Regions from separate parts of the Mycolicibacterium thermoresistibile genome, predicted to be linked through region 2. Evidence: riboswitches for the same ligand, from Rfam matches in the RefSeq annotation. Region 2 holds a riboswitch; the other holds the start of a gene.
The links. Region 2 has a riboswitch for S-adenosylmethionine ahead of CKW28_RS03780 (ADP-ribosylglycohydrolase family protein). Riboswitches for the same ligand answer to the same signal wherever they lie in the genome.

Region 1: it holds a riboswitch for S-adenosylmethionine, as region 2 does, so the genes downstream of both, CKW28_RS05435 (bifunctional o-acetylhomoserine/o-acetylserine sulfhydrylase) here and CKW28_RS03780 (ADP-ribosylglycohydrolase family protein) in region 2, are expected to answer to the same signal.

Annotation. Positions count from the first base shown of each region.
Region 1 is NZ_LT906483.1:1,179,397-1,183,525, reverse strand. It holds gene CKW28_RS05440 (NADP-dependent isocitrate dehydrogenase) at 1-1,404, opposite strand, end outside; SAM riboswitch class IV at 1,707-1,826, shown strand; gene CKW28_RS05435 (bifunctional o-acetylhomoserine/o-acetylserine sulfhydrylase) at 1,995-3,347, shown strand; gene metX (homoserine O-acetyltransferase MetX) at 3,360-4,129, shown strand, end outside.
Region 2 is NZ_LT906483.1:821,942-826,070, reverse strand. It holds gene CKW28_RS03785 (metallophosphoesterase family protein) at 296-988, opposite strand; gene CKW28_RS03780 (ADP-ribosylglycohydrolase family protein) at 1,154-2,620, opposite strand; SAM riboswitch class IV at 2,652-2,763, opposite strand; gene CKW28_RS03775 (hypothetical protein) at 2,909-3,757, shown strand; gene sodC (superoxide dismutase[Cu-Zn]) at 3,786-4,129, shown strand, end outside.

The DNA.
Region 1 (4,129 bases), 360 kb from region 2:
CGGGGCGTCCTTGACGATCGGCATCCGCCAGATGTCGCCCTCTTCGACGTTCTGCGACATCAACACCTCGCCGGTGTCGATGTCGACGATGTCGGCGACGCCGTCCTCGGGGATCTCGAAAGTCTTGTCGTGGCTGCCGTATTCCTCGGCCTTCTGCGCCATCAGCCCGACGTTCGGCACCGTGCCCATCGTGGTCGGGTCGAACTGCCCGTGGGTCTTACAGAAGTTGATCATCTCCTGGTAGATCCGGGAGAAGGTCGACTCCGGGTTCACCGCCTTGGTGTCCTTGAGCTTGCCGTCCGCGCCGTACATCTTGCCGCCGGCCCGGATCATCGCGGGCATCGAGGCGTCCACGATGACGTCGGACGGCGAGTGGAAGTTGGTGATGCCGCGGGCCGAGTCGACCATCGCCAGCTCGGGGCGGGTCTCGTGGCAGCGGTGGATGTCGTCGATGATCTCCTCCCGCTGCGAGGCCGGCAGCGTGGAGATCTTCTCGTACAGATCGGACATCCCGTTGTTGACGTTGACGCCGAGTTCGTCGAACAGCTTCTGGTGCTTGGCGAACGCGTCCTTGTAGAACACCTTGACCGCGTGGCCGAACACGATCGGGTGGCTGACCTTCATCATGGTCGCCTTGACGTGCAGCGAGAACATCACGCCGGTCTCGTAGGCGTCCTGCATCTGTTCCTCGTAGAACTCGCACAACGCCTTCTTGCTCATGAACATCGAGTCGATGATGTCGCCCTCGTCGAGCTTCACCTCGGGCTTGAGGACGAGCGTCTCACCGCGTTTGGTGTTCAGCACCATCTTCACCCGGCGCGCCCGGTCCAGCGTCATCGACTTCTCACCGGCGTAGAAGTCGCCCTTCTTCATGGTCGCCACGTGCGTGCGCGACGCCTGCGACCACTCGCCCATGCTGTGCGGGTTCTTCCTGGCGTACTCCTTGACCGCCTTGGGGGCGCGCCGGTCCGAGTTGCCCTCCCGCAGGACCGGGTTGACCGCACTGCCCAGCACCTTGGCGTAGCGATCCTTGATCTTCTGCTCTTCCTCGGTCTTCGGATCGCCGGGGTAGTCGGGCACGTTGAAGCCCTTGCCCTGAAGCTCCTTGATCGCGGCGAGCAACTGGGGCACCGAGGCGCTGATGTTCGGCAGTTTGATGATGTTGGTGTCCGGGTCCTGGGTGAGCCGGCCGAGCTCGCCGAGGTTGTCCGGTACTCGCTGTTCCTCGGTGAGGTAGTCGGGGAACTCGGCCAGGATCCGGGCGGCCACCGAGATGTCGCTGGTCTTGATGTCGATGCCGGCCGGCTTGGCGAACGACTCGATGATCGGCAGGAAGCTGTAGGTGGCGAGCAGCGGCGCCTCGTCGGTGAGTGTGTAGATGATGGTCGGCTTCTCGGCGCTCATATGTTGTCTCTCCCGGCGTCGGTATCGGTCCTATCGGCAATCTGCGCGCGGAACGCGCTGCGCTGCGTCGCTGGGCCAGACTACAAGGGGCGGCGGCACGGCGAAGCCCCAGCTTTGGCTACTGACCAGTAGCTTTTCTCCGGAGCTTTTGTCCGTGGCTTGCGTCCGGAGCTCCCGGCTGTGGCGCCGACCCCTTCTGGCCCGACTCCACCCCCATTCTCCACATCCCGAGGTTGACGCAGGTCACACGGGTGTCACGGCCCGCTGGCAGCCGGTCGCCGGGGTGCGATAGGCTTTTGGCAGGTCATGAGCGCCAGCGTCAAGCCCCGGCTCGCTGGCCGGCAACCCTCCAACCGCGGTGGGGTGCCCCGGGTGATGACCAGGTTGAGTAGCTGCAACGGGCTACACGGCAAGCGCGGGTCCGCAGGCTCGGACCCCCGAGAGAGTAGGGACGACTGATGCGGACATTCCCCCAGCCCATGTGTTGTCGCTGTTGATCCGGCTGCCGGTGATCCCGCCATGTCGGCGGTGACTCCACGCACCCCACAGCACCCCCGTGTGAATCCCGTACCCAGGAGAACGACTCGACGATGACCAACAGCGAACAGGACGACCCCACTGCCAAGTGGTCGTTCGAGACCAAGCAGGTCCACGCCGGCCAGACCCCGGATCCAGCGACCAACGCTCGGGCGCTGCCGATCTACCAGACCACCTCCTACACCTTCGACAGCACCGAGCACGCCGCCGCGCTGTTCGGGCTCAGCGAGCCGGGCAACATCTACACCCGGATCATGAACCCGACGCAGGACGTCGTCGAGAAGCGCATCGCCGCGCTCGAGGGCGGCGTCGCCGCGCTGTTCCTGGCGTCGGGGCAGGCCGCCGAGACCTTCGCGATCCTCAACCTCGCGAACGCCGGGGACCACATCGTCGCGAGCCCCCGGTTGTACGGCGGCACCTACAACCTGTTCCAGCACACCCTGCCCAAGCTCGGCATCGAGACGACGTTCGTCGAGAACCCCGACGACCTCGATTCCTGGCGGGCCGCGGTCCGGCCGAACACCAAGGCGTTCTTCGGTGAGTCGATCTCCAACCCGAAGATCGACATCCTCGACATCCCCAACGTCGCCGCGGTCGCGCATGAGGCAGGTGTGCCGCTGATCGTCGACAACACGATCGCGACGCCGTATCTGATCCAGCCGCTGAGCCACGGCGCCGACATCGTCGTGCACTCGGCCACCAAGTACCTCGGCGGGCACGGCGCCGCGATCGCCGGCGTGATCGTCGACGGCGGCACCTTCGACTGGACCAACGGCAAGTTCCCCGGCTTCACCGAACCCGATCCGAGCTACCACGGTGTGGTGTTCGCCGAGCTGGGACCGCCGGCGTTCGCGCTCAAGGCGCGGGTGCAGTTGCTGCGCGACCTCGGTTCGGCCGCGGCGCCGTTCAACGCGTTCCTGATCGCCCAGGGCCTGGAGACGCTGAGCCTGCGCGTGGAACGCCATGTGGAGAACGCCCAGAAGGTCGCCGAGTACCTCGAGGCGCACCCCGACGTGGTGTCGGTGAACTATGCGGGGCTGCCCAGCTCGCCGTGGTACGACCTCGGAAAGAAGCTGGCGCCCAAGGGCACCGGCGCGGTGCTGGCCTTCGAGCTGGCCGGCGGTGTGGAGGCGGGCAAGGCGTTCGTCAACGCGCTGACCCTGCACAGCCACGTCGCCAACATCGGCGACGTACGCTCGCTGGTGATCCACCCGGCGTCGACCACGCATGCGCAGTTGTCGCCCGAGGATCAGCTGGCCACCGGGGTCACGCCCGGCCTGGTGCGGTTGGCCGTCGGCATCGAGGGCATCGACGACATCATCGCCGACCTCGAGCAGGGCTTCGCCGCCGCCAAACCGTTCACCGCATCGGCCGGCGGCGATCCGCAGACGGTCGCATCGTTCTAGAGCAGCAGCGAAGTGACGATCCTGGACGTGACGAGAACCCCCACGTTGCCCGCCGAGGGCGAGTTGGCAGTGGTCGACATCGGGCCACTGCAGCTGGAGTGTGGCGAGGTGCTCGACAACGTCTCCATCGCGGTGCAGCGGTGGGGTGAGTTGTCGCCCAACCGGGACAACGTGGTGATGGTGCTGCACGCGCTGACCGGCGACTCGCACATCACCGGTCCGGCCGGACCGCAGCACCCGACGCCCGGCTGGTGGGACGGCGTGGCCGGTCCCGGCGCGCCGATCGACACCGACCGCTGGTGCGCGGTGGCCACCAACGCGCTGGGCGGCTGCCGTGGTTCCACCGGACCGGGTTCGATTGCGCCGGACGGTAAACCGTGGGGATCCCGGTTCCCGACGGTGACCGTGCGCGACCAGGTCAACGCCGATCTCGCCGCGCTGGCCGCGCTGGGCATCACCGAGGTCGCCGCCGTGGTGGGGGGCTCGCTGGGCGGCGCCCGCGCGCTGGAGTGGATGGTCGGTCATCCCGACACGGTGCGTGCCGGACTGGTGCTGGCGGTGGGCGCCCGCGCCACAGCCGATCAGATCGGCACCCAGAGCACGCAGATCGCCGCGATCAAGGCCGATCCGGATTGGCAGGGCGGTGACTACTACGGCACCGGCCGCGCCCCCTTGACGGGAATGATGATCGCCCGGCGATTCGCCCATCTGACCTACCGCGGCGAAGTGGAACTGGACAACCGGTTCGGCAACAAACCGCAGGGTGACGAGGACCCGCTGGC
Region 2 (4,129 bases):
ACACTTGGGAGCCCGGCCCCGGAACGCACCCGATGCGGTGAGGGGTCCACTCACCGGAAGCCTGCCGGCCCCGCGGGGCCAACCCGAACTCAGCGATACCGTCTGCCATGCGTTCGCCTCTCGGGCGGTCCCGCCCTGGACGCCGCTCAGTGCGGTCCGCGCAGAGCCTGTCGCTCGGCGTCTCGGATGCGGGCTCGTTCCCGCTCGTCGATCTGTTGGAGCCGATATGAGGCGTACGAACGGTGCCGCTGCAGTCTCGGGGGCTGGGGACCGGCGATCCAGCCCTGCTCTGCGTTCATTCCGCCTCCGCCAGCTCGGCATCTGGCTGTGATGTCAGTGTGGGCGGTTGCTCGAAGACACAGACCGTACTGCGATGCGTCAGCACATATCCGCCCACCGTCACGTAGACACCGCCATCTTGGCGGAATTCTCGGCACCGCCCAGTTCCAGTTCTGGTAGCTCCGGATACGGCTGCCCGCAGACGGTGGTGAAGTTCCCCCCATCTCTGCGATGTCACGCAACGTCTGCGCGCCACTGTTCCACCACCCCACCCGCGCGTTGTCCCGCGGAATACGTATTTGTCGCGGTATTCGGGCTGCCCATGTTCGACGAGGTTCTCCGGACCCGTCAACAGGGTCTCGACCGCGTGGTGCAGCGGGTCGCCCTCGGTGATGGCGTCGACCAGGTGGGACAACTCACCGAACGGCGTGCTCGTCCCGCACCGCTGTTGTACGACCGAGATCGACGGCTCGTGCCAGCAGGCGTGGATGACCCGCAGATCGCCCAGATCCAGCCACAGCGGCAGAGTGGCGAACCAGTCCAGAAACCGGCCGCGGTCCGCACCGGTGACCTGATCGAGGACCTCCCGATGTTGCCTGGTGTTCTTCTCCGACCACGGATTGTCCGGATCGCCGTTGGCCCGCAGGTATTTCCCACTGTCCGGTGGCCACTCGATGATGTGGCAGCCCCGCACCGCGGCATCAATCATCCGCGCTCCCCCTGTCTCGCCATTCGTCGTCGGTGTCGGGCGCCCGGCCACCGAATGCTTCCACCGGTTCCTCCACCAGTGCTCGTTCCCAAGGCGGTTGTCTTCATGCTCACCAGGTCCGACGCCGCTCGCCGACATCACCGTCAACAGCGGGCTTCCCGGTCGCTAATCGCCCGAATGCAACCGCCGCAACGCATCCCGGAACTCGGGATTCGGATTCGCGCCGGACAACACCGCGCACACCTCGTCGAGCGCCCGCTCGATGCCGATACCCTGCCGACGGGCGCCGTAGAGCGCGGCGATCGTCGGTGTGCGACTGTACGCGTGCACGCAGTGCAGATACACCGTCCGGTTCTCCGCCCGCAGCTGTTCGACCGCCCGCACGGTGTCGAGGAGCACGAAGTCCAGGTTCGCGTTGTCGCCGACGCGGTCGATCAGCCGGACATCGAGATGGGTGGCGCCGTCGGGTATGTGCTCATCGGCCACCCGGCACAACGACACCACCGCGTCGACTCCGTCGGGGAGCCGGTGCAGCGCGGCCGCATTACCGATCCAGATGTCGACGTCATGCGGATGGCGCACCGCCAGTGCTGATTCCGGGTATGCGCCGTAGGCCTGATCGAACGACTCCGCTTGCCCGCCGCTGACGATATCGGTCGCCAACTGCACTAGACCGCGGGTGTTCAGCCCGGGCCATCCGGTCAGCAGCAGCCGCCACTGCGCCGGTACCGCCGAGGCCCCGTGCACCGCGCCGAGCAGCCCGCCGGCGATCGCCGCCACCGTATCGGTGTCCCCACCACCGCGAACCGCCGCCTCCAGCGCCAACCGCAGATGATCGGCCCGGAACAGCCCCGCCGCCGGATCATCGACCGGAATCGGGGTGGTGACAATCGACGACCACGCCCCCTGCAACGCGGCGACCACCCAGCCGTTCTTTCCGGCGAACGCCTCCGGACGCGACGATTCCGCCTCCTCGAGGCGGGCCGCCCACAGATCACGCCGCGAGCCGTCGATGTGGTCCAGTCCGATCCGGACGTCGAACCCGCCGGTCAGCACCGCATGACGGATCGCCAGGCACCACATCACACAGGCGTCGCCGGCTTCCGGGTCGAAATGCGTCAGCTCGCTGATCGCCCGCGCCGCGTCGGCCAGCGCATCCTCGTCATCGAGATGCGCCAACGCCACCGGCGCGGTGCGCATCAGCGAGCCGTTCCCGCCGCTCCGCCCCGCCGATTCGTGCCATACCGCGGACTCCTCGCGCGCTGCACGTGCCGAGATGCCTCGTCGCCCCACCGCGCTCAGCACCGCACTGGTCTGATTGCCGACGTCCTTGGCGGTGCGCGCCCACTCATACCAGCGCTCGACGATGTGATCTTGGACGCTGTCATCGCGCAGATCAACTCCAGTGGCGGCGATTTCGGCGATGGCCAACGCCATGGCGGTGTCGTCCGTCCACTCACCGGGCGCGAACGGTCCCAACCCGCCGCCGATCATGCCGACGGGTTCGTCATCCCCCATCGGCGGATCGAACTCGTATCCAGCGCCCAGCGCATCACCGGCAGCGGTCGCCAGAAGCACGCCGACAGCCCGATCACGCTGCGCAGCAGACAATTTCAGCCAAGGTGCGCTCATCGACTCCCCAGAACCTCGAAACCCCGCATCGGGGGCGCTCTTACCGACACCGGTTGGCGACGGTCGCTTCGTCATCCGAGCCACCCACGAGCGTGGGGTTGGCGCACCGCCCAGTCGGAGCTTTGCGGCGGTGTCTCATGAAGCTCTCCTGAGTCTAGATCAGGAGGGCGACAAAATTTGCTGGTTTGCACCACCGATTGCGAACCGCTTGAGAGAAGCGCGCCCACCTCCGCGTGACTACCATCGACGTATCGAACCGGTACGTCGATGGAGAGAGCGCCCAGTCACATGATTCGGGCAGTCCTGCTGGCAGTCATCCTGCTGGTCCTGGTCACCGCGGTCGCCGTGGTCACCCGGGGCGGACCGCGCGACGCCCCCACCGACCGGCGGTTGTCCGACGCCGCGACCACGACGCTGGTGGTACTCGGGATGCTCGCCCTCGGCGTCGCGATCACGCTGGGGTTCACCGTCGGCGACGGTTGGCCGCTGCTGCCCATCGGCGCCTGGGTGGGCGCCTACCTGGTCGTACGGGTCCGCGACCGCACCCGCCCGCAGCGCGAACGCGCCACGCTCGAACAACGGCGCGACGCCGCCCGGCGGCGCCTCGACGAGTTCGGGCCCGACGGCGTGGCCGCGCTCGACGAAGCCGAAACGCTGATCGACCGGATCCTGCACACCGAGGCCGCACAACACGGGTGGCTGGGCGACCTGGACTTCGGAGCCGACACCGAGATGATCGCCGCGGCCCAGCGCAGGATCACCGAGCTGCGCAAGGCCTGCGACGAATGGGCGGCACTGCCCGACCCCATGCCGGTCGACGCCGATCTGATCGTCGACGCCCAACGCAGCATCGGCGAGCTCAAGGCCGCCGTCGCCGAACGGCTGCAGGTGCTGCACGACTGCGCGAACCAGGCCGAAGCCGTCGACCGGGCCCTTGCCCAACAGCGCGAACAGGACGCCGTCGAACACCGCCGCGACCAGCTGCGCGTCCGCATCACCGCCCTGCTCACCGGCACCAGAGCGGCGTCGCAGCGCGAGCCGTCGGAAGCCACCGACCTGGTGCGATCCCGGGTCGCGGCCTTCCAGGAACTGCAGGCGACGATCCAAGCGCACCGCCGCGCCGACTCGATCGATTGAATCGAGGCGGTCCGGGTACTTCACCGCCATGACGAACCCCAAACAGGTACCCAGACCGGCAATCGCCGCCGCCCTGGCCGCTCCCGTCGCACTCGCCCTCCTGACCGGCTGCCAGCAGGACGGGCAGTCCGCCGAGGACACCACATCCCCCACCACGACCAGTCCCGCGCCCCGCGGCGAGACGATCAGCACCGAACTGAAGACACCGGACGGTCGGACGGTCGCCGACGCCGACATCGAATTCACCGACGGCTACGCCACGATCACCGTCGAGACCACCGAGTCCGGCATCCTCTCCCCCGGCTTCCACGGCCTGCACATCCACGAGATCGGCAAGTGTGAAGCCAACTCCGTCGCACCCGGCGGCGGCGA